DNA from 2 places in the Tuberibacillus sp. Marseille-P3662 genome. Region 1 is predicted to be linked to the other one. Evidence: a T-box and tRNA genes for the amino acid it is inferred to sense, from the RefSeq annotation. Region 1 holds a T-box; the other holds one or more tRNA genes.

Region 1 (15,829 bases):
TTGCAGTGGCAGCTGCGAAAATGGCCGTGAAGGACGCTGATCTTGATATTACAGAGGAGATCGCACCCCGAGTGGGGGTCTGGATTGGTTCAGGTATCGGCGGCATGGAAACATACGAAACACAATTTCGTACAGGTATGGAAAAAGGATGGCGCCGGGTCAGTCCGTTCTTTGTACCAATGATGATTCCTGATATGGCATCCGGGCAAGTGTCCATTCAATTGGGTGCTAAAGGGATTAATTCATGTACGGTGACGGCATGTGCTACAAGTACTAACTCCATTGGAGATGCGTTTAAAGCGATTCAACGCGGAGACAATGATGTCATTATCTCCGGCGGAGCTGAAGCACCAATTGTGAATATATCTTTTGCTGGCTTTAGTTCGGCAAAAGCTTTGTCGACGAATCCAGATCCAAAGACGGCAAGCCGTCCGTTTGATGCGGATCGTGATGGATTTGTCATGGGTGAAGGGGCTGGCATTCTTGTCCTGGAATCCTTAGAATCGGCCCAGGAACGGGGCGCAAAGATTTATGCAGAAGTTGTTGGCTATGGAGCAACGAGCGATGCTTATCATTTAACAGCTGTTGAACCCGGCGGTGATGGAGCTGTTCGTTCGATGAATCAAGCCCTTGATGATGCTGACATGCAGCCAGAAGATGTGAATTACATCAATGCCCATGGGACAAGCACCCAATTAAATGATCCAAACGAAACAGAAGCTGTTAAGACAGCGTTTGGTGAGAATGCTTACAATATTCCTGTCAGCTCAACCAAATCATCTATTGGTCATTTATTAGGTGCATCTGGCGGTGTTGAAGCGATTTTCTCTATTAAGTCTATCGCTGATTCCATCTTGCCACCGACCATCAATTATGACACACCTGATGAGTCGTGTGACCTTGACTACGTGCCTAATGAAGCCCGTAAGCAGAACGTTGACGTTGCTTTAAGTAACTCATTAGGATTCGGTGGCCATAATGCGACAATTATATTCAAAAAATATCAAGATGAATAATGTTTGGAGCATGCCCTATCTGTTAGATGGGGCATGTTTTTTCGTTTGGAAACGTATTTGTGGCGTGGGAAGTGCGCTGTCCCGAGGTTGTCCTGTACTGAAATAAAAGTGTCCCGTACTGTAAAGATTCTGTCCCGAAAATCATGAATCCAGGAACGCACATGTCCCGTTGAGTGTGCGCTGTCCCAAGGTTGTCCTGTACTGCAACAAAAGTGTCCCGTACTGTAAAGATTCTGTCCCGAAAATCATGAATCTTGGAACGCACATGTCCCGTTGAGTGTGCGCTGTCCCGAGGTTGTCCTGTACTGAAATAAAAGTGTCCCGTACTGTAAAGATTCTGTCCCGAAAATCATGAATCCAGGAACGCACATGTCCCGTTGAGTGTGCGCTGTCCCGAGTTTGTCCCGCACTGCAACAAAAGTGTCCCGTACTGTAAAGATTCTGTCCCGAAAATCATGAATCCAGGAACGCACATGTCCCGTTGAGTGTGCGCTGTCCCGAGTTTGTCCCGTACAGCAACAAAAGTGTCCCGTACTGTAAAGATTCTGTCCCGATAACCAAAGGATCCAGGAACGCACTTGTCCCGTTGAGTGTGCGCTGTCCCGAGTTTGTCCCGTACAGCAACAAAAGTGTCCCGCACTGTAAAGATTATGTCCCGAAAATCATGAATCTTGGAACGCACTTGTCCCGTTGGAGTCACGCAGTGCCGCTCTACTCCTCAAAAACTTTAATAAATTGTAAAAATTTTAAATAACATTGCAGGACTTTTATAAAAAAGTACGGAATCTAAATTAAGATTTAATTATTGAAAGGGAGTGACTTTTATTGATCAAAAAGAAACGGACGGTTCCATTGAGAATCTTGCAGGCAGGGGCGTTATTACGGCGTCTTCCAAAACATCACAAAAAATGGACCATTATTTACGATAGTTATAATCGACGAAAGAGTGGGTATGAAGGTGAAAAGTCAATGGACTATCAATTAAAGTTTTTAACTAGAAACAACTATAATATTTATCAGGGACTGCGTTTGCCTGGTGAGGATAACGATTTCCAACTTGATACCTTCGTTGTTACATCTCAATTTGCGGTCATTATTGAAGTTAAGAATATTTCCGGAACTTTGAAGTTTGATAAAGCTTCCGGGCAACTTATCAGAATTACAGAGACAAAAGAAGAAGGTTTTCAGGATCCAATCCCCCAAGTTAAACGCCAGCGATTCGAGTTACAAAGATGGATGCATCATCACAAACTTCCAAGTATCCCCATTGAATATTTAGTAGGTATTAGCAATCCCTCCACACTTATAAAAACCTCTGAAAATAATCATGAGCTATTCCAAGTCCTCTCGCACGTAGATAAAATTCCTGAAAAGATCACCAAAATGCAAGAAAAATATAAACAAGAAGTTATGGACTCGCGAACATTAGGCGTATTTAATCGTTTCTTACTGGAGGAAAACCATCCAACTTCTGAGGATATCCTTGCCATTTATGATGTTACGCCACAGGAGTTGATTAAAGGTGTAATGTGTCCTAGATGCCTTGCACCTATGAACCGGTCTAGCGGTTATTGGATTTGCCGCTCGTGTCACGAACGTTCCCAGGATGCTCACAAACAGGCCATTGAAGATTACTTCTTATTGGTTCGACCAACCATAACCAATAGGCAATGCTGTAATTTCTTACAATTAAACAATCGAAAAATGGCTTGGAGATTACTTTCCGAAATGAATCTTAACCGAACGGGTACAGGGAAAGGTGTTGTTTATCATAAAGGGGAACCAAACGAGAATAGCTGTTGATAAAATAGTCTGTCCTCTTCGTTCGTCCCATACATGTCTCGTACTGTAAAGATTCTGTCCCGAAAATCATGAATCCAGGAACGCACCTGTCCCGTTGAGTGTGCGCTGTCCCGAGTTTGTCCCGTACAGCAACAAAAGTGTCTCGTACTGTAAAGATTCTGTCCCGCAAAGCACGAATCTTGGAACGCACCTGTCCCGTTGAGTGTGCGCTGTCCCGAGGTTGTCCCGTACAGCAACAAAAGTGTCTCGTACTGTAAAGATTCTGTCCCGAAAATCATGAATCCAGGAACGCACATGTCCCGTTGAGTGTGCGCTGTCCCAAGGTTGTCCTGTACTGCAACAAAAGTGTCCCGTACTGTAAAGATTCTGTCCCGAAAATCATGAATCCTGGAACGCACATGTCCCATAGAATTCACACACCACCCATACATCACCGCTCGCACTCATTCAACAACCATTACACACAAAAACATAATCAAAATCCCTAAAGCATACGATGGTAAATAGGACAGGCACAACTCACCAAACTCCATTACCGTGACAGGGATTGGTTCAATATGTTAACTAGAGTCTTTTTTTTATTCGTTGGATTTGGACTAGCTGTATCCGGCGGGGTCACTATCATTGCCTTTCTAAACCTGCTGACCATCGGGCAAAATTATCTTGGTTATTTGCAGTTTCTAACTGACCGCCCCGAAACCTATCTGCTCCTTGCCGGGATTGCGATTATGTGGCTAAGCATCTATTTTCCGAAGTTCAAGTAAATCATGGAACCGAAGTAAAAATAACGAACCAAAGGGAATAAATCCGTCCCCCACTGACCATACTTATTGGCAAATACATAATTAAGAAGTGAGGGACGAACACCATGGAGATGATCGGAGATGTATGGGTCAATTGGTTTGAAGGAGAAGAGAATGGATATAACGTCTGCGAATTTCATGAATGGCGTAAGCATGATTTTATAGAATTGCTTGATCAAGTCCCAGTACTGAAAATTGAAACGCCCTTGTTTATTTATATTGAAAACGGATTGAAAGATCTGCCTCACCAATTACTTGAGGACATCCGTAATAAAAGTTATATTAGAAAAAATAATCAACGCGAAGTCATTGAGTACTGCTTTATCGCAACCGACGGTGAACAACATCTTGTTGCGGATACGTTAGGGTACACACTGCCGATTCGAAAAAGCCGCTTGATACCTCGACAAGAAAAACTCGTCGCGGAAAAAGTTAAAGAAATGGAAACCACTCATTATGACTTTGAGGATGATGAAGAAGAGCAAGAATACCATATCTTATCACCTGATCCTGAGTGGATGCGGGGATTGACACGTAAAGAAAGACAGCTGAAACAGTTGTTGTTCATGGCTATGGATCAATTATATTCTGTTGGCAATCTTGAAGAAATGCGATACTGGTATACGGAATGGTTTCCGAAACAGTATCACGAAAGTCGGACATTATCATTCGAGAATGCTTGGCAACGCCTCTATGATGAAATAAAAGAAGGTTGGTCTAAGCGGCACTATGCGATTTGTGAGCGAATGATTAAAGGACAACCTTATTTTGAAAAAATTTGGGAACTTGAACACGGGGCAAAAGTCAATTAATAATGAGACCCGCCGATAGCCTTCATTAGAAGGAACGGCGGGGGTAAATTTTGATCGGCTAACGCTTTTTGCGGCCTAATCCCATAGCACGTTCTGCTTTGGTGACCATTTTATTAGCGACGTGAGCAGCTTTTTCCGCCCCGTGGTCTAAAATCTCATCCAATTGCTCGGAGGCCATCAACTCGTAATATTTCTCTTGAATGGGCTTTAAGGTGTCAACAACAGCCTCAGCGACATCGGTTTTAAAATCACCATAGCCTTTACCAGCATAGGCCGCTTCAATCTCTTCAAGCGTTTTCCCTGAGCATAGTGAATAAATCGCCATCAGATTGCTGACACCCGGTTTGTTCACCTTGTCAAACCGCACCGTCATATCCGAATCAGTCGTCGCACTCTTGATTTTCTTCATAATTTGTCTTTCGTCATCAAGCATGAGAATAAAGGATTTTTGGTTGTCATCGGATTTGCTCATTTTTTTGGTCGGCTCGGTTAATGACATGATTCGTGCGCCAACTTTTGGAATTCGCGCTTCAGGGATCGTAAAAATGTCATTGTGTTGCTGATTAAATCGCTCAGCCAAATTACGTGTTAACTCAATATGCTGCTTTTGATCGTCTCCGACAGGTACAATATCTGTCTGATACAGCAAAATATCGGCAGCCATGAGTGGTGGATAGGTCAATAGACCAGCGGATACGCCGTCACCTTGTTTTTGCGATTTATCTTTGTATTGGGTCATACGTTCTAATTCACCAACATAACTGACACACTGCAGGATCCAAGCCATCTTAGCATGGGCGGAAACCTCTGATTGAATGAACAAGGTCGCCTTCTCAGGATCGATACCACAAGCCAAATACAAGGCCGCTAAACTCTTGATATTTTCGCGCAGCTTGAGTCGATCTTGCGGAACGGTGATCGCATGTTGATCCACAATGCAGAAATAACAGTCATAGTCATCCTGAAGTTCAGTAAAATGTTTGAACGCCCCTAAATAATTACCGAGTGTGGGACTGCCGCTCGGTTGAATACCGGAAAATATCGTACTCATTATAAATAACCTCCATAATTTTGAATATAAAAAAAGCCCAATCAACCCTAGAAAGGGACGATTGGACCGCGGTGCCACCCTTGATTGCCTCAAAATATATTGAGAAACCACTTAACCGTTTAACGCACGGAAACGCCGGATCCTACTAACCATAGCATAGGGTTCGGGCCGGTGCTAAAAGGCCATTCAGCAACGTTCCACTGCCTGAATCCCAGCTATGACAGGCTCTCTGTAAGTTTCCCGCTTGCCTACTCTTCTTTATCATCGCGCACAGTATTTTACATGATTATACATAATTACAGATCTCAATGCAAGCTAAATGGTATAAGCCAATGCCATCGAAATGCAACCAAGGAGACAGCCGCTTATAAGTATCGGGTATGTCCATGGAAAATCATGATCCTTTGGAACAAGGGCTTCTTCTTCGTCAGCACTCGAGATATCATTCATGATATCCCCTTGTCTCGATGTCCGCCGGAAAAATCGTCGGAAACTGTACGTGATCCCATTAAAAAATCCGCCTTGAATGATATAGAGGACAAGACCGACGATTAAATAAAAGAGACCTACCAAAAAACTGCCGTTCACAATCGTTAGCATGTTTATCTGTTTATATATCAAAAAAGTTATAAGAACACTTAATATCACGCTAGAAATAAATGAGGACAGGTACAACTGGAACTTCGTCATGACCTTGATAACTCCCTTTAAAGTCTTTTGGGGAAAGGATTCCCTCGAATTTTTACAACTTATATGATACCAATCCAAGGTGATAAAGAAAAGCGTTGAAAGTATTACGTTTATCTAAAGATAACTACAAAAGTATCAGCAGAATTTCATAGGCCATAAGACCTAATTTAAGTCATTGAAATGTAAATTTGGTGCGAATTTAATAAAAAAATTAAAAAAATGTAATGCGAAATCATTAGAAAACTTGTATAATACTCACATAGGAAATTTCGCAAATCTGAAAATTTGTGAGATTTCTTATCACAACATAAAATTTTGGGAGGGTCTTATCTTGAGGAGAGGTAAAACTTTTTGGTCGATGGCCGTATCGATCGTACTTGTACTAAGTCTATTCCTTTCAGCCTGTTCCGGCGGCGGTGGCAGTGAAGATACTGGCAGCAGCTCCGGTGACAGTGAGGGAAATACAGAGAAAGAACTGGCTGATAAGCAGGAGCTTCATTTTCGTGAGCCTTCTGATCTTCCGTCCGCTGATTTATCTAAAGCAACAGCAGCAGATGCACATGCTTTATTGGAAAGAGTTAAAGCTGGTCTGATTTTTATTGAAAATGGGAAAGCCGTGCCAGATATGGCTGCGGAAATGCCAAAAGTTAGTGACGATGGAAAGACTTATACTTTCACCATTCGTGATGACGCCGTTTGGTCTGACGGTAGTCCGGTAACGGCGCAAAACTTCGTTTATTCTTGGCGCCGTGGTATTGATCCTGATACAGCATCTCAATATGCTTACATTTTCGGTGAGGCAAATATAAAAAATGCGACCAAAATTACGAATGAAGATAGTGACTTATATGGTAAAGTCAAAAAACTAGGTGTTAAAGCACTTGATAAACATACCTTACAGGTTAAGCTTGAACAAGCGACGCCTTATTTTACAAGCATGATGTCGTTCGCAACCTTCTATCCTTTGAAGAAGTCATTTGTTGAGAAGCAAGGTGAAGACTACGCTCAAGAACCAGAAAACCTTCTTTATAATGGTGCTTATACTTTCAAAGAATGGGATCATGGCTCCAGCTATACAATAGTTAAGAATGATAAATATTGGAATGCTGATAAAGTCAATATAGAAAAGGCAACCTTTAATGTTGTCAAAAAGACAAATACGGCAATTAATTTATACAAAAAAGGAAAAATTGATCTAGTCGGACTTTCTGGTGATCGTGTAGACAAGTATAAGGATAGTTCTGAACTTAGCCAGATTCTCGACAACTGTGTCTATTTCCTTAAATTAAATCTTGACACTGATCCAGCGTTAAAGAATAAAAAGGTCCGTCAAGCTATGTCAATGGTCATGAATCGTAAAGAAGCAACAGATGTGTTGATGAATAATGGTTCAATACCAGCACAATATATTGTCCCTAAAGATTTTGTTAAGGGACCAAATGGTAAAGACTTCCGCGCTGGTGTGGATGATTACTTGCCTGGCGACCAAAAAGAAGCTAAGAAACTTTGGAAGGAAGCCAAAGAGGAACTTGGTTTCGATACAATTGAATTAGAGCTATTAACCACTGACAGTGAGTATGCGGGTAAATTGGCTGAAAATAACGCCAATGCACTTGAGCAGCTTCCTGGATTAAAAGTGAGTATTAACAAACAGCCTTGGAATTCTTATTTGAAGAAGTCTAATACTGGTAATTATGAAATTGCCGGGGGATCCGGTTGGTGTCCTGACTATAGGGATCCAATGACGTATTTAAGCTTATTTGTGAGCAGCAATGAGTCTTATCATCCTGTTGGCTGGGAAAGTGATAAGTTTGATAGCTTGATCAACAAAGCTAATCAACTTGGTAATCAGCAGGAAAAACGTTGGGACGTTCTACATCAAGCAGAAGAAAATCTGATTAAAGAGGCTGCGATCATCCCGACCTATCAAAAAGGTGTTTCTCAGTTGGTTAAGCCTTATGTAGAGGGAATGAAGTTCCAGAACTATGGACTTAAAAAATTCTTTAGATATGCTAAGGTTTATAAACACTAATGTTTGATTGAAAAAGTTTTTTGGAGAGGGGGTACGTGTCGATTGATCCGATATGTACCCCCTCTTTTTGTATGAATTTAAAGAGTTAAAGAACTAAATAATTACCAAAATTTATAAAGTGTGTGACTATTCTTGACTTTACTCGACATTTGTCGCAAAATAATAAATGCTACAAAAGGATTAGGAGGTGTGGTCAGTGGCGTTATATACGCTTAAACGTGTGGCATATATGATAGTAACAATCTTTGTTATTATCGCTATCACTTTTTTTATTATGAAATTATTGCCGGGGACTCCATATAAAAATGCAGCGAAATTGACACCTGCTCAGATTGAGGTACTTAATGAGAAATACGGATTAGATGAGCCAATCCCCGTCCAATTTGTTCAATATGTAGGCAACATGGTAAAAGGGGATTTAGGCATTTCATTTCAGTATGATGGCCGATCTGTTACTAAGATTATTTCGAATAAACTGCCTGTTTCCGCTCAACTTGGCTTTGAAGCAATGATTGTTGGGGTTATTCTAGGCATCATCCTGGGAATTATTGCTTCGCTTAGGCGCGGGACAATACTTGACTATGGTGCGGTCTTTCTAGCTGTGCTAGGAATATCAATCCCATCTTTCGTATTTGCTCAATTGTTGCAATATTATGTTGGATTGCAATGGGACTTGCTACCGATCGCTTATTGGAAAGGTCCATCGTACCATATATTGCCGGTTATTGCGTTGGCTATTGGCGTTATCGCCAATATTTCTCGTTTTACTAGGACAGAGATGGTTGAAGTATTGAATCAAGATTATATTACGACAGCTAAGGCAAAGGGACTAAGACGTTTTACAGTGATTATGCAACACTCAATTCGAAATGCGATGATCCCGGTGATTACGATTGTTGGCCCATTGGCTGCCAGTATAATGACAGGCTCGCTTGTTATTGAGAACATTTTCGCGATTCCTGGCATTGGAGAACAGTTTGTGACTTCAATATTGACTAATGACTATCCGATGATTATGGGAACAACGATTCTAATCAGTGTCGCATTTGTTATTGTCATATTTGTTACTGACATGCTGTATGGTGTAATTGATCCAAGAATCCGTATTTCTGGGGGTAACTCATAATGGCGACATCTAAAGATGATATCTCACAAGATTTGTTTGAGCCAGCCAACATTCAAGCGGGTAAAGAGGAAGAAATCACTCGAAAAAGTATTGGTTTTTGGCAAGATGCGATGCGCCGATTGTCCAAAAATAAAGGGGCAATGGCTAGCCTGGTTATCATTTTACTCATTGTAGCAATGGCCTTTATAGGACCGACGCTGAATAAGTGGGGTATCGACGATCAAGACCTTTTACGTCATAATCTACCCCCACAAGTATCTGGGCTATCAAGTATTCATTGGTTACCCTTCGATGGCTTAGATAAAAATGGTGATAATATCTATGAATCTAGAGGGATTGAACAGAATTTTTGGTTTGGCACTGACGAACATGGTCGTGACATATGGACTCGTGTTTGGGAAGGGACAAAGATCTCTTTATTTATAGGACTTGTTGCCGCACTCGCTGATTTTATTATAGGTGTTATCTATGGCGGTATATCGGGATATTTCGGTGGCCGAATTGATGATATTTTGCAACGAATTATTGAAATTCTTATTGGTATTCCGCAGTTAGTCTTAGTCATTTTGCTTATAATGGTGATGGAACCTGGATTAACGGCGATCATTCTCGCGATCGCGATGACCGGTTGGATCGGACAATCGAGGATTGTCCGCGGTCAAACCTTGCAATTAAAACAAATGGAGTATGTGCTTGCCGCTCGAACACTTGGAGCTACTAGTTGGCGCCTTATCCGTAAACATTTGCTTCCAAATACAGTAGGTATGATCATTATTACAACTATGTTTAGCGTTCCGGCAGCCATATTTACAGAAGCTTTCTTAAGTTTTATTGGTCTTGGTGTCATGCCACCGCAAGCTTCACTGGGCTCTTTAATTAAACAAGGCTATGAAGTCTTTCAACTACATCCTTATCAAGCCTTGTTTCCAGGGGTATTAATTAGTTTACTTCTTATCTGTTTTAATATTTTCGCTGACGGTTTGCGCGATGCGCTTGATCCAAAGTTGAGACAATAAAGGGTGAATAACATTGGACAATATATTAACAGTCAATGACCTGCATGTTTCATTTGATACGTATTCCGGAGAAGTACAAGCTGTTCGTGGCGTGAACTTGGAGCTTAAGAAAGGTGAAGCTTTGGCGATTGTTGGTGAGTCCGGTTCAGGAAAATCGGTGTCCTCTAAAACCATCATGCAGCTGAATCCAAGTCCGCCGGCACGGATAAAATCCGGTGAAATATTATTTGAAGACCAGGACATTACTAAACTATCGGAAAAAGACATGCAAAAAATTCGCGGTAGAGATATTTCGATGATTTTTCAAGATCCGATGACAACGCTTAATCCGACGATGACTGTGGGTAAGCAAATTATGGAAGGTCTTAGAAAACATCAAAATATGACTAAATCGGCGGCTAAAGAACGCGCTGTTGAATTATTAAGCCTTGTCGGTCTTCCGAATCCTGATACACGTGTCAAACAATATCCACACCAGCTATCAGGCGGTATGCGGCAGCGTGTTGTGATCGCAATTGCACTCGCGTGTGATCCGAAAATTTTGATTGCGGACGAGCCAACGACAGCGCTGGACGTGACGATCCAGGCACAAATTCTTGATCTAATGAAAGATTTGCAGGATAAGTTGAGTACTTCCATTCTATTAATCACGCATGATTTAGGTGTTGTTGCTAACATGGCCCAACGTGTGGCTGTTATGTACGGGGGCAAAGTTATTGAGACGGGTACGGTTGATGAAATCTTTCATAATCCAAGGCATCCTTATACTTGGGGACTGCTAGGTTCGATGCCCCGCCATAATGTTAAAAATGATGAATTGCAGGCCATTCCGGGGACACCTCCTGATCTGGTCGACCCTCCAACGGGCTGTCCATTCGCTGCTCGCTGTCCACATGCGATGAAAGTATGTGTCGATCATATGCCTGACTACACGGAATTAAGCGATACGCAGAAAACAGCCTGCTGGCTACTGGACGAACGCGCACCGAAAGTCGAACCTCCAGAAGCCGCTAAAACGGGTAGTCATAATGAATCAGGTGAAAGATAAGGAGGTGGGAAGATGACACAATCTGAAGAAAAATTAGTTGAAGTTAAGGACCTTAAAAAACACTTTAAAGTGGGTAGAAACCAAGTTTTAAAGGCTGTCGATGGTATTACTTTTGATATTTATAAAGGTGAAACTTTCGGTCTTGTGGGAGAATCTGGTTGCGGAAAATCCACAGCGGGTCGGACCATTCTGCGATTATATGATGCGACCGATGGTGAAGTGACATTTGAAGGTGACAGTGTCCATGAAAAGAAGTCGGGAAAAGACTTGAAGGCTTTAAAGAATAAAATGCAAATGATTTTCCAAGATCCGTATGCTTCATTGAATCCGCGGATGACGGTTAAGGATATTATTGCTGAGGGTCTTGATATTCACGGACTTGTTAAAAATCAGAGTGAACGCACGCAACGTGTTAATGATTTATTAGAAACTGTGGGTCTTAACCGTGAACATGCCAATCGTTTCCCACACGAATTTAGTGGGGGTCAACGTCAGCGCATCGGTATTGCCCGTGCACTTGCGGTGGATCCAGAATTTATTATTGCAGATGAACCGATTTCGGCGTTAGATGTATCCATTCAAGCACAAGTTGTTAATTTGATGAAAGAATTACAAAGAGAACATGGATTAACGTATCTATTTATTGCTCACGACTTATCAATGGTTAAGCATATTAGTGACCGTGTTGGTGTGATGTACTTGGGTAATATGGCAGAATTGGCGGATAGTGACGAACTCTATAACGAACCACTTCACCCTTATACCCAAGGTTTGCTATCTGCGATTCCGGTTCCGGATCCTGAAGTCGAACGCACGCGTGAGCGTATTGTTATCGAAGGCGACGTACCAAGTCCAATCAGCCCACCGAGTGGCTGTCCGTTTAGAACGCGTTGCCCGCATGCCATGGATGTTTGTGCACAAGTTACTCCAAAATGGCAAGAAGCACGCGACGGGCATTGGGTTGCTTGTCACTTGTACGATGATGAATATAAAGATCATTTTAAAGAAAATCAATAATAAGATGAGGCTATGGGACAAATCTAAAACAGGATACTCAGGAAGCTGAACAATAAGATATGAAAACAAGTTCTAAGCGGAGTCAAAATACGTAGACGCCTGCGGGAACAGCACGAACGCCTTATAATAAGCTTCTTTGAACTGCGACGAAGCATCTTGCTTTTCTGAATAGGCTTGAAGATGCAGGAGCACGAGCCGAAGATCCACTTGGTAAAGGGTTTTTCTTTACCAAGTTAGCTGAGGCCGTGCCCGCGGCAAGCGAAGGATTTTGACGAAGCGATGACAGAAATGACTATTTCATCCGAACTGATTAACCAGTTCGGATGATTTTGTGACTCATATACTTCTGTCCAAGTCTCATTTCTTTTGCCTTTTTCTTCTCCAAACAACATCAATGATGAATAAAATGATAGCGAGCCATAGCCACGTCTGCATCAGCCATGCGGGCATAAAAGGCCGCCAATTCTGGATGAGAAGAGCAATAACAAAAAGTCCGGCAAAACCGGCAACAATTTTTTGGAACATATCGTGTATCATCCTTATCTTAACCTGCTTCTATCATAGCGGGAATGAATACGAAACACAAATGACAACAAACGTTGATTCCACCGTCATCTTGACATGAATCCGCTTGCTTGTATATAATATTATTAAGCCTTCACTAGATAAGTGAAGGTTTTTTATTATTGTTGAGAGGAAATTTCTTCAACTCTCATAGAACCACTTATGATCCTCTACTTGCCAGCCTAGCTTAATCCTGTTCTACATTCTTGACTCAGTGGGCAAATCGTGTTTAAAAACAACACATATCCACATAATAATTAAAAAAGCGAGGGAAACAATGGACTGGTACAAAAAGCTGAACAAGTATTTTCCAATCGAAGAAATGAAATCAAAGGAACACATGGAGCTTTTATTAAAAGAAAAGCCTGAAATGTATCATAAAGATGAAAGCTCCGAGCACGTCTTAATGTATGCTGAGACGGCTGATTTTCTATTTATTGATTATATTTGGGTATCTGGAAAGACCCGTGGACAAGGAACGGGTCACAAGTTAATGCAAAAGCTAAAGGACAAAGGTAAACCGATTATTTTGGAAGTTGAACCCGTTGATTATGATGACTCGGATTCGGAGAAACGGCTGAAATTTTACAGGCGGGAAGATTTCAAGCATGCGTGTTCTATCGGATACCGCCGGAAGAGCTTGGCGACCAATGAAGTCAATGAAATGGAAATTCTATATTGGTCACCAACGGATGAATCTGAAGAAAGTATACTTGAGAAAATGAAAAAAACTTATGAGGAAATTCACACTTATAAAGATGAGCAAATCTATGGTGAATCGTATGAGGATGTTGACGATGTCTTGACAATTCAAGATGATAAGGAAGACAATATACTTGAAACATTTGATACAGAAAGGCCCTCTTCATAAGGGGTGTGTTGTGGTGCGGTATCGACCATAAAGGAAGGCGGTGATGGGATGTCCCGTTCCAAACAGCGAAAAGGACGTCAATCATTGAAGGATTGGTTAAAAAAACAATTAGGACGTTGGCAACAACCAAATGACAAAAAATCACCGGCGCCACAAAGCAAAAATACGGCTTAGTTTTGTAATGATCGGCATTGGTGGACGGAACAGCCACCACGGCCGATTTTTTTACTTAGAGAAAATATATAAACTTCCTTCATAGAAAAATGAACTGCAAGTTTTTTACTTGATAACACATGGGTCTATTTGAAAACCGAGATAATGATACAGGTCAGTAATAATTTTTATAACAGATGTTTAATCTCCAACTGAAACGGGAAAGAAGATACTAAGTCAAAAATCGGTATGATTTTATAACAGGGGTAGCCAAATTAAAAATATTATAATATAATAATGATATGAATAAAGTATTCAATTGACAATTTCCAGAGGAGGGGATGTCATGGTCACTTTATATACATCACCAAGTTGTACATCATGCCGAAAGGCTAAAGCTTGGTTAGAAGATCACAATATTGATTACAATGAACGAAATATCTTCTCGGAGCCATTATCCATTGAAGAGATTAAAGAAATTCTTCGCATGACGGAAGATGGAACCGATGAAGTTATCTCAACGCGTTCCAAAGCATTTCAAGATTTGAATGTCCAATTGGATGCCCTTCCAATGCAGGAATTATATGAAATGGTTCGCGATAATCCCGGACTGTTAAGACGTCCCATTTTATTGGATGACAAGCGTTTGCAAGTGGGTTATAATGACGATGAAATCCGGCGGTTCCTACCACGGAAAGTCAGAACGTTTCAACTGCAAGAAGCCCAACGCATGGTTAACTAAACAAAAGCACTTTCCGTCATTGGAAAGTGCTTTATTATTGATTTTGATAGCGTTTGGATTGGTTATAAATCCATCCTGACAGCAGTACGCCGACAATGACGGCCACATACACTGTTGATTTTAATTGAGGATGGTCGGCAAAAACGGTATTAATGGCCGGTTCGCCTGTGATCATACCGCTGGCTGTATAAGCGAGGACACCGCCGCCAATGTATAGAAGGCCCGGTACATGTTCAATGGCTGTTAAAATTAATTTACTGCCCCAAATGATGATAGGGACTGAGAAAAGTAGTCCAAACACAACGAGTGTGATATCACCATGGGATGCACCGGCAATGCCTAAGATATTATCAAGTCCCATCACCAAATCAGCAAAAACAATCGTCTTGACGGCGGTGAATAAGTGTCCGCTTGACTTGATATCCGGTTCAGAATCGTTGTCAATCAGCAATTTAAAGGCGATGAAGATCAGAAGCCCGCCGCCGACAAGGAGTAGATAGGGAATTTGCATCAGTGACATCATCACAGCGGTGAGAAAGATTCTTAGAATGACGGCAATTCCGGATCCAAGAAAAATGGCTTTATTTCTTTGTGCAGATGGTAATTTCCGGCAAGCCATGGCAATGACCACGGCATTATCACCACCAAGAATAATGTCAATGAGAATAATATTTATAACAGCTAGGATAATATCACTATTTATGTCCACGATACAACCCCTTTCTTTTTCTTACAGCCACAACCAATTTATGCGGACTTGTCCGAAAACATGCTTGAAATGGATTGAAAAATCGTGATGATAATCTGAAAGAACGTTTCATATAATCTCTAAAAAACGGGTCAAAAGAAAAGGGCATCCGCAATTATCAAAATGCTTGTATTTTTTATTTCAATGTATTAGGATTTATCATACAATAGAAGTACAAGATATGTAAGCTACAATGGTTGTGACACAAGTTGCTCCCGATACAGATTTTTTTCGGAAGGGAGAGAGAGCGTTTATGGAGATTGAACGCGTAAATGATTATACGCTGAAGTTTTTCATCAGTTATGTCGATATAGAAGATCGGGGATTTGACCGGGAG
Region 2 (15,829 bases), on a different contig from region 1:
CTTACAAGTAGTCGTAGTCCCCTTCGGGGGATGACGGCGTACCTTTTGTAGAATGGACCGGCGAGTTGCGATCACAAGCAAGGTTAAGCTGAAGAGGCGGAGCCGCAGCGAAAGCGAGTCTGAACAGGGCGTATGAGTTTGTGGTTGCAGACCCGAAACCGATGTGATCTACCCATGGCCAGGGTGAAGTCCAGGTAACACTGGATGGAGGCCCGAACCCACGTATGTTGAAAAATGCGGGGATGAGCGGTGGGTAGCGGTGAAATTCCAATCGAACTCGGAGATAGCTGGTTCTCCCCGAAATAGCTTTAGGGCTAGCCTCGAGGGAAGAGTCTTGGAGGTAGAGCACTGATTGAGTGCGGGGTCCTCACCGGATTACCAAATTCAGTCAAACTCCGAATGCCAAAGACTTAGCCTCGGGAGTCAGGCTGCGAGTGATAAGATCCGTAGCCGAGAGGGAAACAGCCCAGACCACCAGCTAAGGTCCCTAAGTATACGTTAAGTGGCAAAGGATGTGGCGTTGCCCAGACAACCAGGATGTTGGCTTAGAAGCAGCCATCATTGAAAGAGTGCGTAATAGCTCACTGGTCGAGTGGCGCTGCGCCGAAAATGTAACGGGGCTAAACGTATCACCGAAGCTGTGGATGACGTTGTCATGGTAGGGGAGCGTTCTAAGGGCATTGAAGTCAGACCGGAAGGTCTGTTGGAGCGCTTAGAAGTGAGAATGCCGGTATGAGTAGCGAAAAGAAGGGTGAGAATCCCTTCCGTCGAAAGCCTAAGGGTTCCTGAGGAAGGTTCGTCCGCTCAGGGTTAGTCGGGGCCTAAGCTGAGGCCGCAAGGCGTAGGCGATGGACAACAGGTTGAAATTCCTGTACCACCTGCCGCCGTCCGAGTGACGGGGGGACGCAGGAAGGCAAGGCCAGCGCACGGATGGAAGCGTGCGTTCAAGCCGTAAGGCTGATGGTGAGGCAAATCCCGCCATCTTATAGCCAAGCGGTGATGAGGAGGGAATTTAAGTACCGAAGGGCCTGTACCTACACTGCCAAGAAAAGCCTCTAGCGAGGCGGTAGGTGCCCGTACCCAGAACCAACACAGGTAGGCGAGGAGAGCATCCTAAGACGCTCGGGAGAACTCTCGTTAAGGAACTCGGCAAAATGACCCCGTAACTTTGGGAGAAGGGGTGCTCGTCCGGGTGATGAGCCTGGATGAGCCGCAGTGAAAAGATCCAAGCGACTGTTTACCAAAAACACAGGTCTCTGCTAAACCGAAAGGTGACGTATAGGGGCTGACACCTGCCCGGTGCTGGAAGGTTAAGAGGAGCTGTTATCCCTTTCGGGAGAAGCAGCGAATCGAAGCCCCAGTAAACGGCGGCCGTAACTATAACGGTCCTAAGGTAGCGAAATTCCTTGTCGGGTAAGTTCCGACCCGCACGAAAGGTGCAACGACTTGGATACTGTCTCAACGAGAGACCCGGTGAAATTATAGTACCTGTGAAGATGCAGGTTACCCGCGACAGGACGGAAAGACCCCATGGAGCTTTACTGTAGCTTGATATTGGGTATCGGTATCGTTTGTACAGGATAGGTAGGAGCCAGAGAAACCGGAGCGCCAGCTTCGGTGGAGGCACTGGTGGGATACTACCCTGACGATTCGGATATCCTAACCTAGAACCGTGATCCGGTTCGGAGACAGTGTCAGGTGGGCAGTTTGACTGGGGCGGTCGCCTCCTAAAAGGTAACGGAGGCGCCCAAAGGTTCCCTCAGAATGGTTGGAAATCATTCGCAGAGTGCAAAGGCATAAGGGAGCTTGACTGCGAGACCTACAAGTCGAGCAGGGACGAAAGTCGGGCTTAGTGATCCGGTGGCACCGCATGGAAGGGCCATCGCTCAACGGATAAAAGCTACCCTGGGGATAACAGGCTTATCTCCCCCAAGAGTCCACATCGACGGGGAGGTTTGGCACCTCGATGTCGGCTTATCGCATCCTGGGGCTGAAGTTGGTCCCAAGGGTTGGGCTGTTCGCCCATTAAAGCGGTACACGAGCTGGGTTCAGAACGTCGTGAGACAGTTCGGTCCCTATCCGTCGCGGGCGCAGGAAATCTGAGAGGCGCTGTCCTTAGTACGAGAGGACCGGGATGGACACACCGCTGGTGTACCAGTTGTTCCGCCAGGAGCACAGCTGGGTAGCTAAGTGTGGCCGGGATAAGTGCTGAAAGCATCTAAGCATGAAGCCCCCCTCAAGATGAGATTTCCCATGGCGTTAGGCCAGTAAGACCCCTTAGAGATGATGAGGTTGATAGGTCCGGTGTGGACGCGTGGTGACACGTGAAGCTGACGGATACTAATCGGTCGAGGGCTTATCCTAAAAGAGATGCGGTTTCTACTTTCGTTTCTAGCTTTCAATGTTCAATCCATACATATCAGTGTTTTGAACAGAATGAAAAGGAAATATTAGTTTGGTGGTGATGGCGAAGAGGTCACACCCGTTCCCATCCCGAACACGGTCGTTAAGCTCTTCAGCGCCGATGGTAATTGGGGCTTTGCCCCTGTGAGAGTAGGACGCCGCCAAGCTAAATCATTATTCCGCAGTAGCTCAGTGGTAGAGCAATCGGCTGTTAACCGATCGGTCGTAGGTTCGAATCCTACCTGCGGAGCCATATTCGGAGAGCTGTCCGAGTGGTCGAAGGAGCACGATTGGAAATCGTGTGTGCGGTTCCCCGTACCGAGGGTTCGAATCCCTCGCTCTCCGCCATTTAAAATAAGTAAGGGCCCCTTGGTCAAGCGGTTAAGACACCGCCCTTTCACGGCGGTAACACGGGTTCGAGTCCCGTAGGGGTCACCAATAATTACATAAATTAGCTCTTGCAATTCCGAGCAAAATTTAATATAATTATTAATGTGTCTTTTGGAGGATTAGCTCAGCTGGGAGAGCATCTGCCTTACAAGCAGGGGGTCGCAGGTTCGAGCCCTGCATCCTCCACCATAGAATACAAACATTCATTTATAGAAAGTTCTGAGAAATAACATCATCCGTAATCTTTGTAACGACGCGGGGTGGAGCACTCAAGCAAAGCATCGTCGAGTAGACAGCGCTGAGTATTCACGCCGAGATTGAAAAAGTGAATACGAACAATAACTTCTGAGAAATAACATCATCCGTAATCTTTGTAACGACGCGGGGTGGAGCAGTTCGGTAGCTCGTCGGGCTCATAACCCGAAGGTCGCAGGTTCGAATCCTGCCCCCGCAACCACAATATTTATTTTTACATATGGGTCTGTGGTGTAGCGGTTAACATGCCTGCCTGTCACGCAGGAGATCGCGGGTTCGATTCCCGTCAGACCCGCCATTTTATATGCTTAGTATTATGGCTCGATAGCTCAGTCGGTAGAGCAGTGGACTGAAAATCCTCGTGTCGGCGGTTCGATTCCGTCTCGAGCCACCATTTTAAAATGCCGGCCTAGCACAATCTGGCAGTGCAACTGATTTGTAATCAGTAGGTTGGGGGTTCGAGTCCCTCGGCCGGCATTTCACACTTTTTTATAATAATCATATAATATGTATTGATTGACTTAATACGGAGGGATAGCGAAGTGGCTAAACGCGGCGGACTGTAAATCCGCTCCCTTTCGGGTTCGTAGGTTCGAATCCTACTCCCTCCACCACTAACTTAGGGGTATAGTTTAACGGCAGAACAGAGGTCTCCAAAACCTCCGATGTGGGTTCGATTCCTACTACCCCTGCCACTTTAATGTCACGGCGGATGTGGCGAAGTGGTTAACGCATCGGATTGTGGTTCCGACATTTCGTGGGTTCGATCCCCATCATCCGCCCCATAATGATGGCCCATAGCCAAGCGGTAAGGCACCGGTTTTTGGTACCGGGATGCGCTGGTTCGAATCCAGCTGGGCCAGCCATATTGCGGAAGTAGTTCAGCGGTAGAACACCACCTTGCCAAGGTGGGGGTCGCGGGTTCGAATCCCGTCTTCCGCTCCACTTGATCTTATAATTTCCATTTTGGCGGCATAGCCAAGTGGTAAGGCAGGGGTCTGCAAAACCCTTATTCCCCGGTTCGAATCCGGGTGCCGCCTCCAAGTGATAGACAAGCCTTGGAGTGAAAATAAAACTTACGCCGGGGTGGCGGAATTGGCAGACGCACAGGACTTAAAATCCTGGGGAGGGTCTTCCTCCGTGGGGGTTCGAGTCCCCCCCTCGGCACCATACGCCGATGTGGCGGAATTGGCAGACGCGCACGACTCAAAATCGTGTTCCTCTGGAGTGTGGGTTCGACTCCCACCATCGGCACTTATTTTATAAGCGTAATCAAGACGTTTTTGCAAAAGCAAAGGCGTCTTTTTTTGTTTTAAGGGTTTAAAGATTGGAATAAGCCGCAAAATATTTTTCAAACAAAATTGATTGGGTCATGAACAATAACATGCAAATCACTATCATGGATGTCTTACTTACAGGTCCGGTCTTTATATTTTTATTAACAGCTATAGGGATCGTTATTTTTGCCATTATGAAAACCGATCCAAAAATATTAGAAGCAAAAAGAAGGCTGAAAGATGACAATGAAAGTAATTCAAAAGATTCTAATCATTGGGCGGGATAACAAGAGGGCGCCCATAGAGGGCCTATTGCACAAGTTTATTAGTTTTATTAGTATAGTATTAATCTTATTCGGTTTTGGTATCATTTCCATGTACTTCGTTGAGATAAACCGACAATTGTCATATGAACCTAAGGAAGGGCTTTTCCATTCATTAGGTATTCAATATCGATATCCGTTTTTTCTTGCCTTTTTCTCTTTTTTTGTTGCTGCTGTAATGGAAGGAAAAAAGTCAACAGCGACGATTATTTTCGCCTTTATCGGTATTGTCATTTTAACACTAATATTTTTGTTATATTGTGTATTCAATATGTTTGTATTAATGCCTAGATATTAGCATGTTACGTATATTGTGGGTATTACAGAGACAAGGAGTGAATCGTCCCCCTTGTCTCTTTGGCCAGTTAGCTTTTACTCTTCAGAATCGGAATTTTCCACAGATGCTTGGGCACCCATATGTTCTTTATCTTTTTTATAGCCCTTGTCGAGGTGTCCGGCGTTCTCTATATCACCAGACATGTTGTAACCTTCTACTTCAATATTTGCAGTTGTTCCGTATAGTCCCATTCCGTATAGTTCAGCATTAAACTCTTCCGTATTCTTCTTTTCCTTAGCCATGATTTCACCTCCGTATTCGTAATGTCCCCTGTGAGAATAGAGACTATCCTGGTCCGGAGACATTTAAAAAAGGGAATATGGCATTTAATTAGTTCTCTTTAGCCTTTCAAGAATCCTTCGTTTCTTATAGAGCATTCTTCCTGCTTCAGCAACGTCTTCAAGTGTTGATTTATTGACCATCGCCCCGAAAATGATCCCGGCAATAGGGACGAGTTGAAGGAGTTTCTTCCATCCGAAATGATCCCGATAAGTCATGACAACTTCACGCCATCCCTGCAGTTGAGAAGCGGTTTGCTGCTCCTTATTGTCGGAATGAAAGTCACTTAATTCTTCAATGATTGCTTTCTTCCCGACAATATCAGAAGAAGCAAACTGCAGGCATTTGACGATGAAAATGCGTTCGCTTTTATCTTCTGGGTCATAACCATAACAAATGGCGATTTCCTGCAAGGTCTTCAACGATAAACCGAGCAAGGCCGGGATATCGACGGCAAGGGTGAACATGCCGCCGATACCCGTTGTTGCACCTTGAAAAGTAGCAAACTTTGCTCGTGATTGGCCGTAATCTTCAGCAATTGCATCCATCTTTGATAAAGGTAAACGTGCAATGTCATCAGGCGTCTGTACTCCGTTAAATCGTTCCGTGATTCGATTCTTGCTAATCAAATAGCGACCGCCGGATTGAATATAATAACTGAGCTCATCAATGGCTTGCCCGATTTTCTTTTGGATAAATGCCGGTGTCATCTTATCCAAAAGTTTGAAAGGGAGTCGGCCGAGGCGTTCCCAAAACCAAAGTTTTTTCTGGCTGTTTTCCCACTGTTTAATGTGCTTAAGTTCGTTCTCAAGGTACGCTCGCGATTCCCGCTCGGTCACAACGTTCCCTCCATTACTGTATCATCATCTTTAAGCTTCAGTATAAACAAGATTAAAGTGATTCATCCGTTTCCCAATTGACTCTTTTCGTATGGGGTGTTGCTTTTTGACCGCGGTTCCCGCAGGAGTCTACGTATATTCCGGTAACTCATAGCATTTAACATTTTTTCAAGCAACAATCTTTTATAAAACAGTCTCTCAACTTAGAGCAGTCGTTGTAATTGATTTCTCGCTTGATTTAATGTGTCAGTATCAATATCAAGTGATAGTGATGCTTGTAAGCCGTCGAAATACTCGTTGACTTGTAAAGTCGCCTGATCTCGGTTGGCTCTAGCTTGGTCAACAAAGGCATTGACATATTGTTCGTGTAATTGAGCTTTAGCCGTTTCCAAGTCAGATGAAACAAGCGGACGGAATTGTTCTAACAGTGCCTCGCGCATCGTTTCTTTGCCGTTTTGTTCAAAAAACTGTTTAGGGTTTTTGAATAGCTTTAAAGACGACTTGAACTGATCGACATTAACACCTTGCAAACCTTCCTCAAAGTGAGGGGTTGGTATGGCGGCATTTTCCGGTTGTGAAATGGAAGATTGTGAGTGAGCAGTCACGATTTTATCCATGTTAGCAAAAAAGTTCTCATTTTGGTTTGTAACTGCTTTTTCCATTCGTAGCGATGTTGCCCTTAGTTCCTGAGTGAGGTTAAAGCCGACAACTTGGATGAGTTCTTCCATACAGTGTCGTAAAGCCTCTGATTTCACATCATTGGCATTCAATGCCGATGGATTAAATGTCGCTTTAAAGTCATCGCCGAACCGTAGAAATACCCTCTGCTTGACATGGTAGAGCAGCGTATCAAGCTTTTGGTTAATGGCCTGTTCATTTGGTGTCGTATCAAGCTTATTTATTTCAGTGGTGATGGTTTCACAAGCAGTAGTATTAGCTTGCCGCTGCTCCTCACGAACTTGTTCATCGGCGTTCGCTGTTTCGATAAACTGATGGACGGTGTCTAATGCGCGCTTGATATCGCCGTCCGCTGCATCGACAGCCATGTTCGTTAATTCATTAGCTGTAAAGCGGTGAAAGGCTGTCTCAAATTGTGGTAGGCCGGATTGCTCTAAAGTATCCTCGTATCCCTGCTGTTTGCCTGTGAGCGCTAATTGGCTTGAGACTGGAAAAAGCCGCGGCTGACGAATACCGTAGGATACGAGATTGCTTGATACATAACCGACGACATCGTTGACCTCTTCCTTCGATGATGCAAGGTCGGCTGCATTCACGATGAAAAACATTTTATCCATAGCGAATGTGTCCTTAACGCGCCCAAGTTGAATCAAGAATTCGCGATCGGCTTGGGTGAAGGCATGATTATAGTAAGTGACAAATAGTATTGCATCGGCGTTTTTAATGTATTCAAACGCAACGCCAGTATGGCGGGCGTTAACTGAATCAGCTCCGGGAGTATCGACCAATGTGATGCCTTCTTGGGTCAATGGACAATCATAATAGAGGATCGCTTTTTCAACAAAGCACGCTTTGAGTTCATCAGCAACGTATTCACTAAATTCATAGAGATCCACGGTGATGTCCTGACCTAAGAATGGCTCCAGTTGATCTAATCCGCTGGTGACAGCATCAAGAAACGTTGCCTGAGCTTTAGCATCAGCGGAAAGGTTCGTTCGGTTCAAACCTTGGGCAACCGATAATAATTCATGCAGGTTATTGATGGTTGCATTGAAAGGCGAAAGGGCCTGGTTGATATCGGCTGTCATTTGTTCTACTGTTTTAAATGTAATGATGACCGTTCCATGTGGATGCTGTGCGTCGATCGGCATGATTTGGTTAATCGTGGCCGTTGTCGGATTCGGCGATACAGGAAGGACGTTATCCCCCAGCAAGGCATTAGCAAACGATGATTTCCCGGCACTGAATGCCCCGAATAACGATACCGTTAATTGTCGATGTTCATAACGCTCAGCACGATCATACATTCGCTGGGCTGTGTTTTGCAGGCCTTTAATCGATTCAATTATATGTCCAGCCTTGTTCAGACGACTGGCCGCATTTTGCAGTTGGTTTTTGAAATCAGCTTCAATTGGCTGGTCATCTTCATCGATCGTTCCCGGTTCAGCGCTCTGTTGATTGGGGGTTGTATCGTTAATATGACGTTGTTGTTGAATGTCGCTGATCTGGCCCGATATTGCCTTCGGCTGAGTTGTGAGCGTATTGATTAGGTCAGATTGTGTATCTTCATCAATCGATTGGGCACGGCCATCCATAATATCTCTAAGTGTTGCTTCAGAATGTGACATCATAGCATCCAAATTATGAAGGTCATCGAAAGCCTCATATTGTTTTTGAGCTATTTTTATCTCTTGTTCCAGTTGCGTTGCCTCAATCCGCACGTTGTGTTTCAGGCGTTCTCCGGCCTCGTCGAACTTAGTAAGGGCATGACTTTTGTATAGGTCCTTGATCAACTCAATGATTTTATCCCGATATTTTAAAATGTAGTCTCCGCTTACTGTGGCGCCTTCTTGAACTGCATCAGCGAGCATAGCAGATTCAAACGGGACATGCATGTCATATATGGAACGAAAAAATGATTCATCATTGATATCAAAGCGTTTGGCTTCATCGACGAGCAGCTGCTTGACTGTACGATCGAGGGCACCTACTTTTTCAGACAGATTTTCATAAAAAACCTGAAGACGTCGCTGGCGTTCCGTTTCGGTTTTGTTTTTAGAAAAAATGAGCCCCATTTTAAATCCCGGTTGCCTCGATTCTAAATACTCTCTGGCTAACTCCCGTGTCTCATAAGGGAGTAAAATAGCGTTGCCAATCGTTTTGTTTAATTTTAATTTAATGGATGTCTTTAGCTGGTCGGGTTGGGCTTGCAAATCGCGTAATACTGTTTGCTTATGTTCAATCGTTGTTTGCAGAGTTTCTAATTCTTCCTGTGATAAATCTGCAATAATCTGTTCATCATCGTGTCTTTGGTCAGCATAGCGCTGCTTCAATGCATCTATGTGCTCAGCAATTAATTGTTGAGCTGAATTTTGTACATTATTTATAAGAAGCGTATCTTTCTCAGCAAATACATTCTGAAGCCGCTGTTGTAATAGAGAGGATTGATTTTCGGGATGCTCAGGTGCAAGCAATGATGTGTAAAAAATATGCTCAGAATGAATGCCATAATCAGTGAATGACGCCTCAATTCTAGAGCGATAGACATTAAAATCAAGTTCGGCTTCTGAGTGTTTATCGACCTGATTGACAATGAGATCAATGCATTTATTTTGCTCCCCTAGACGTTGTAAAAAATTTGCATTCATTTCAGATTGGACGTGATTATAATCGGTAACATAGACAATCACATCGGCCATATGCAATGCGGATTCCGTCGCAAGCCGGTGGGCGTCATCGGTTGAGTCAATACCAGGTGTGTCCAAAACAGCAACACCTTCAGGAAGACGTGCGCTTGGTGACGTGATATCAACGGACTGAACCGTTTTTCCATCGATAAAATAGTTTTTAATATCGTTCATATCATCCGGATAAGGAATATCCATTGGAGCACCGTCTTGGAAATGGAGACGAATAGAGGCTTCTCCCGACTTGATTTTGACGAGATTGGCACTTGTCGGAATAGGGCTAGAAGGTAGTAAATATTCCCCCAGTAGGTGATTGATCATACTGGATTTTCCAGCCGAGAAATGTCCGCAAAAAGCAATCGTTAATTCGTTATTTGATGTTTTATTAATCAATTCCGCAATTTTGGCGGCTGTTTCACCATCTTTGTTTTGTTGGACCTCATAATAGAGATGAGCAAGTTGGCTGGTTAAAGTGTTGATATCATTGACATTTTTCGATTTGGTTAAAGTCATGTTGATTACCTACTTTACTAATAATTCATTTATTCACCATGATACTAGAAGAGGCGTGTTTCCGCTAGGATAACGATTCACAACAATGGGGCGAGAGATACGTAAAAATCAAGGTGTATAAGCCCCAATTTTATGTCCTATTAATTAAATATATTACATAATAGGGTTATTCCGTAAAAGAACAGATACTTTTTAGAGTTAGTCTAAAAAGTGGACACGCTACAGAGAGAATTTTTACAATGAAATTATCAATCGAATGGAGCGTGTCTAAAGATGGGAAAACATTATGATGACGAATTCAAGGAATATGTTGCCAAAATGGTTGTGGATGAAGGCAAAAAAGCGGCGGAAGTATCTAGAGAAATGGATCTCCCTTATAAAACGATGACGCGTTGGGTCCGTGATTATCGGAAGAAAAAACAGTTGAAAGCCGAGGAATTGGACTATATCACCCCTAGTGAGCACAAGAAACGGGAAAAGGAATTGCTGGATCAAATTAAGGAATTGAAAGAGGAGAACGAAATCGTAAAAAAGGCGGCGCACATCTTCATGAAAAACCAGAAATAATTTACGCTTTCATGAATGAACATCGCCACGAGTTTCGAGTCGTGAAGATGTGCCAAGTTCTAGAAGTCTCGAAAAGTGGCTTTTATAAATGGCTTAAAATGCGACCCCATCAAAGTGATTGTGAAAAAGAAAAGGAACGTTTGAAGGGTGTCATTTGTCGACTTTTCTATGAGTATCGTGAAACGTATGGAAGCCCACGAATCACCCATGAACTTCGAAAACAAGACATTCATGTTTCGGAGAAAACAGTGGGGAGATATATGAGAGAAAGGGGGCTCCGTGCGGTTCCAGAAAAACGTTTTGTGACAACAACAGACTCGAATCACAGTCATCCCATTTATCCAAATTTATTGAATCGTCATTTCAATCCAGAACAGCCTGACCGTGCATGGGTGACCGATATCACTTATGTGTGGACATTAGAAGGATGGTTATATTTAGCTAGTGTGATGGATTTATATTCGCGTAAAATCATTGGGTGGCATATTGATAAAAGCTTGTCCAAAGCGTTGGTTTTAAAGGCGCTTAACCGAGCCATCCGTTTGAGACATCCTTCAGACAAGCTCATTCATCATTCGGACCGTGGCAGTCAGTACGCATCCAAAGAATATATTGAGTGCCTAAATGCACACAATATTCAAATCAGTATGAGCCGGCGTGGCAACTGTTATGACAACGCATGCATTGAATCCTTTCATGCGACCATTAAGAAAGACCGTATTTATCGTCGTCAATATAGAAGTCGTGAAGAAGCCAAAAAAGACATCTGGGACTATATCATGAGCTTTTATAATGAGAGAAGAAGTCATTCAACGCTCGGCTATGTCTCACCCAATCAATATGAACGGGCTTATTGGGCATTGACGGAGCGAAAGCAGGACAAAACAGCCTAAATACAACCAGCAACTTTATTTGGAGTGGCGGGCGTGATAGCCTCGACGGCGAGCCAATCTTTTATAATAGCTGGCTCCTTGGCCTGGAACTCACGCCCGTAGAGGCTCCATGTCAAGTTGCGACTATAGGCCGTGTTCCCTTTGATTCAAATACCCCTTACTCGACTCATGAGCTTAATTATTGCGTGTTGATTCATTTCGGTTCTCGTTTAAAGGGAAGACCAATGCCTAACTTAACGTATGGATTAAAAGTTTTTTCGTGAAAGTTTGTCCACTTTATTGACAGAAGTCCATTTTCTATCTTGGGAAGACTGGTAATCATTTTAAAATAAAAACATTTCTCTTTTGTATCTACATTCGACAGATTTTTTATTATAATATTCACCATGCTTAGAAACATCATTCAATGATCTGGAGGGAGTTATCTTGGATACAACCATAAATTCTAACCAAGGGCCTGCGAAAAAGAAACATCCACCCGGGTTATATTTATTATTTATGACAGAAATGTGGGAAAGATATAGTTATTATGGCATGAGAGGGATACTTGTCCTTTATCTAACAGCCCAATTTATTAGTGGTGGATTGGGTATGTCGGATGAACATGCCTTGGGGTTATATGGACTTTACACAAGTGCTGTTTACTTAACTCCGCTGCTTGGCGGCTATTTAACCGACCATTTTATGGGATTACGCACAGCGATCACAATCGGTGGTACAGTTATGGCCATAGGTGACTTTTCTCTATTTGCTTTCCATTCTGAATGGGGCTTGTATTTTGGACTAGCATGTCTGATTATTGGTAACGGCTTTTTTAAACCAAATATTTCAACAATGGTTGGCGAACTTTATAGTAAAAATGATATTCGTAAGGATTCAGCATTTACAATTTTTTATATGGGTATTAACTTAGGTGCGTTATTTTCTCCATTAGTTGCAGGTTATTTATATGGTGACCTTTTTCATTCGACGAGCAACGGTATTGAACACTTTGGTTATAATTTTGCATTTTTAGCATCATCGATTGGTATGATTATCGGTCAATTGCTATTTAACATTTTAGGGAAAAAATATTTAGGTGATTTAGGTAAAAAACCTGCACGTTCAAAGGATGCTACTGAAACATCCAGTAAAGCTCAACCTTTAACAAAACATGAGAAACATCGCATTGGCGTTATTTTTATACTGGCTGTGTTTGTTATCATGTTTTGGGTTGGTTTTGAGCAAGCAGGTGCTTCATTCACTCTATATACGCAAAAATTTATTGATCGAACCATCTTGGGTTATCAAGTACCGACGTCTTGGTTTCAGTCATTGAACCCACTATTTATTTTGTTACTAGCACCGGTTGTTTCAGCCATATGGATTAAATTATCTAAAACAAAACGCGGTGACTTCTCGATTCCAACTAAAATGGCCTTCGGGTTGATGCTTCTTGGTTTAGGTTTTATGGTCATGATTACAGCTGTCTCGATTACAGGCAGTAATGAAGCCAACATTACCATGAAAGCAAGTGCCTTATTCATGGTTTTCACGTATCTATTACACACATTAGGTGAACTCTGTCTATCACCGATTGGTTTGTCTTTAGTTAGTAAAATGTCGCCGGTAAAATACGCATCATTTCTCATGGGGATATGGTTTCTAAGTAATGCAGCAGCTAACTATTTGGCGGCTAAAGTCGGCATTCTCACGACACAGTTAGGTTACTTTGAAATCTACCTTTATGTAGGTATTGTCGCCATGATTTTAGGGGTAGTCTTATTATGCATAACGAAACCGATACAGAAACTTATGCATTTAGAAGACCTTAATGAATAATAAGCAATTGAATCAAAAAAGGATGGCACACTGGCTGCCATCCTTTTTTATAGCCTTCATTTTAAGTTATAATATGCTGCTCAGATTTGCCGCCGTTAATTTGAATGAACATGTCGGCAATTGAAGCCAACATGTCTTGTGCTTCTTTTTCAGACATGGATGGTTTCAGGTAAATGATTTGTAATGCGTTTGTGGTTGTTTCCGTCGTCATTGTGCGTTTGCTGTCAATTATTGGGCTGCCAAAGGGAGCTTGTGTATCTGCGCTTAATATTTTTCCAGTCATGGATGTTGTTCGGCCGTTAAGGGTCTCGTACATATCCTCATCCGTCCCCATCCTAATAGCAATGTCGCCATCCAGCTTGTCTGCATCGTAAATCCCTAGTGGTATCTCAAATTGCAGGGAAAAGAAGTTGTTGACGTCGGCAGCTGAATGAATCATTGGGAGCTGATCCCTTTTTTTTAAACGCCGATACAGGGCTTCGTGAGAGGGCCGGTATCGTGATGGGTCCGTCCCTAATGTTTTGAAGACTTGCCGCCATTCTTGGATACCACCAATGTCAGCTACATTTTTTTCCTCTAATGACAACATCATTTCCTCTTGATAAAGCTGAAAATGCCCTTGAAACATTTGCGGTGAGGCACTGACCGCGATATCATGGTAGGTGATTGCACCGATTTTAAACTGTGGGATTTGTGCTTTGATAGCTTGGTCAATTTCAATATCAATTGTCACACTTTACACCCCTGAATCATACTTTTACCTTAATCATAACATGCCTAACCTTTCAATTTAAAAGGACGAGAAGAGGAGGGTTGTGTCGTGACAGATTTTAAGCAGTTAAAAAAGGATATCCAAATATTTTGTCGAAATCATCAAATAGATAAAGTGGGCTTTACGACGGCCGACCCTTTTACGAGTTTGAAACGGCGTCTCTATCAACAAAAAAATCTCGGCTATCATACCGGATTTGAAGAAAAAGATATTGAAAAACGAACGGAGCCGGAATTGCTAATGGATGACGCACAGAGCATTATTTCTGTTGCCTTGGCGTATCCGGCAAAAATGGATGAAAAACCGGAGAATATCCGAGGCGATCGGAGAGGAAGCTTTTGCCGGGCCTCATGGGGGACAGATTACCACTATGTCTTAAAAGACCGCTTAGAAGCGTTAGAAACTTTTATTAAAGACAAGGTCCCTGGGGCGAAGGTGACATCCATGGTTGATACGGGTGAACTGTCAGATCGGGCTGTAGCTGAACGGGCCGGCGTCGGTGTTCCAGGGAAAAATACAAATTTAATTACGGAGGAATTTGGCTCTTATGTTTACTTGGGTGAAATGGTGACCAACATTCCGTTTGAACCGGATGAACCGTTAGAAGACTTATGCGGTGACTGTAATCTCTGTGTTGATCGTTGTCCCACAGGAGCCCTTGTTCAAGGGGGACAGCTGAATGCGCAAAAGTGCATTGCCTATCTAACCCAGACGAAAGGCTATGTTCCGGAGCCCTATCGACAATCCATCGGCAACCGTGTCTATGGATGCGACACTTGCCAGCAAGTGTGCCCGTATAACCGCGGGGTTAATGTTCACAATCATGAAGAAATGGAACCTGATCCGGAACGCGTCAAACCAGAGCTTATTTCTCTGCTCACTATTAGTCAGAAGCAATTTAAAAAACAGTTTGGAACCATGTCAGGATCTTGGCGCGGCAAAAAGCCGATTCAAAGAAATGCCGTGATCGCGCTAGGTAACTATAAAGAAGTGAGTGCCATTGATGATTTAACCCAGCGTCTGCATCAGGATCCCAAGCCGGTTATCCGCGGAACGGCAGCGTGGGCCTTAGGGCGTATCTATGAAGCGGCTGATAGCGTGCAACGGGCAACAATTAAGGACGCATTAGAACAAGCATTAACGGTTGAGGAAGATGAGACCGTCATTGATGAATGTAAGCAAGCCAGCGTGTCTATTGAAGGGAAACGGACGAACCAATAGGCCAAGGAAAAGAGGAGATATCCTATGAGTAAAAGACCTTGTCTTAATGTTGAAGAAATGGATAGTGCTATCGGCCATTTGACGATTACCAGTATCGATACACGGTTATGTAAGATTGCGTTTGGTGATCTTAACGCAACCTTACCTACGATTCAGGGCTGGGCGAAACATCATATGTTGCATAACGAAATTGCTGTTAATCAAGGGTGCACCCATCCGATCGTTGAACAACTTCAGGAATATCTTGATGGCGATCGGCAGACTTTCTCAATTGACTTAGAACTGATGGGGACCCCCTTCCAGAAAAAAGTATGGCGAGTACTCATGGAGATTGGTTATGGCGAGATCAAAACTTATAAAGATATTGCGGAATCCATTGGTCAAGCTAAGGCGGTTCGCGCTATTGGATCAGCCAATAACCGCAATCCGATACCGATCATCATTCCGTGTCACCGTGTCATTGGAACCAATGGTTCACTTGTCGGTTATGGCGGTGGCTTAGACATAAAACATCAGTTACTACAATTAGAGAAGGCCATTTGAAAAGCGTCCTAAAATGGAAATTCTTATTATG

Evidence for each region. A T-box is a leader RNA that pairs with one kind of tRNA and senses whether it is charged. The one in region 1 lies ahead of trpS (tryptophan--tRNA ligase), so its partner is inferred to be a tRNA-Trp.
Region 2: it encodes a tRNA-Trp, which carries the amino acid that the T-box ahead of trpS (tryptophan--tRNA ligase) is inferred to sense. The anticodon was not compared.

Annotation. Positions count from the first base shown of each region.
Region 1 is NZ_FXBS01000004.1:51,086-66,914, reverse strand. Features, by position in the region: gene fabF (beta-ketoacyl-ACP synthase II) at 1-1,016, shown strand, start outside; gene B9Y89_RS03905 (nuclease-related domain-containing protein) at 1,842-2,819, shown strand; gene B9Y89_RS03900 (hypothetical protein) at 3,377-3,583, shown strand; gene B9Y89_RS03895 (DUF3603 family protein) at 3,688-4,434, shown strand; gene trpS (tryptophan--tRNA ligase) at 4,493-5,485, opposite strand; T-box leader at 5,536-5,759, opposite strand; gene B9Y89_RS03885 (DUF3899 domain-containing protein) at 5,801-6,175, opposite strand; gene B9Y89_RS03880 (peptide ABC transporter substrate-binding protein) at 6,507-8,207, shown strand; gene opp3b (oligopeptide ABC transporter permease) at 8,404-9,333, shown strand; gene opp3C (oligopeptide ABC transporter permease) at 9,333-10,349, shown strand; gene B9Y89_RS03865 (ABC transporter ATP-binding protein) at 10,363-11,397, shown strand; gene B9Y89_RS03860 (ABC transporter ATP-binding protein) at 11,410-12,414, shown strand; gene B9Y89_RS18965 (hypothetical protein) at 12,772-12,939, opposite strand; gene B9Y89_RS03855 (N-acetyltransferase) at 13,256-13,849, shown strand; gene B9Y89_RS19280 (hypothetical protein) at 13,898-14,023, shown strand; gene spxA (transcriptional regulator SpxA) at 14,349-14,744, shown strand; gene B9Y89_RS03845 (TerC family protein) at 14,779-15,453, opposite strand; gene mecA (adaptor protein MecA) at 15,746-15,829, shown strand, end outside.
Region 2 is NZ_FXBS01000003.1:200,412-216,240, forward strand. Features, by position in the region: rRNA gene B9Y89_RS02415 (23S ribosomal RNA) at 1-2,364, shown strand, start outside; rRNA gene rrf (5S ribosomal RNA) at 2,455-2,570, shown strand; tRNA gene B9Y89_RS02425 (tRNA-Asn) at 2,582-2,656, shown strand; tRNA gene B9Y89_RS02430 (tRNA-Ser) at 2,662-2,751, shown strand; tRNA gene B9Y89_RS02435 (tRNA-Glu) at 2,767-2,841, shown strand; tRNA gene B9Y89_RS02440 (tRNA-Val) at 2,907-2,982, shown strand; tRNA gene B9Y89_RS02445 (tRNA-Met) at 3,174-3,250, shown strand; tRNA gene B9Y89_RS02450 (tRNA-Asp) at 3,271-3,346, shown strand; tRNA gene B9Y89_RS02455 (tRNA-Phe) at 3,367-3,442, shown strand; tRNA gene B9Y89_RS02460 (tRNA-Thr) at 3,452-3,525, shown strand; tRNA gene B9Y89_RS02465 (tRNA-Tyr) at 3,577-3,662, shown strand; tRNA gene B9Y89_RS02470 (tRNA-Trp) at 3,670-3,743, shown strand; tRNA gene B9Y89_RS02475 (tRNA-His) at 3,757-3,833, shown strand; tRNA gene B9Y89_RS02480 (tRNA-Gln) at 3,840-3,914, shown strand; tRNA gene B9Y89_RS02485 (tRNA-Gly) at 3,919-3,993, shown strand; tRNA gene B9Y89_RS02490 (tRNA-Cys) at 4,017-4,091, shown strand; tRNA gene B9Y89_RS02495 (tRNA-Leu) at 4,129-4,218, shown strand; tRNA gene B9Y89_RS02500 (tRNA-Leu) at 4,222-4,302, shown strand; gene B9Y89_RS02505 (hypothetical protein) at 4,566-4,946, shown strand; gene B9Y89_RS02510 (hypothetical protein) at 5,021-5,227, opposite strand; gene B9Y89_RS02515 (EcsC family protein) at 5,312-6,103, opposite strand; gene B9Y89_RS02520 (dynamin family protein) at 6,307-9,981, opposite strand; partial or broken gene B9Y89_RS02530 (IS3 family transposase) at 10,255-11,441, shown strand; gene B9Y89_RS02540 (peptide MFS transporter) at 11,868-13,262, shown strand; gene B9Y89_RS02545 (B3/B4 domain-containing protein) at 13,324-13,995, opposite strand; gene queG (tRNA epoxyqueuosine(34) reductase QueG) at 14,083-15,255, shown strand; gene B9Y89_RS02555 (methylated-DNA--[protein]-cysteine S-methyltransferase) at 15,280-15,798, shown strand.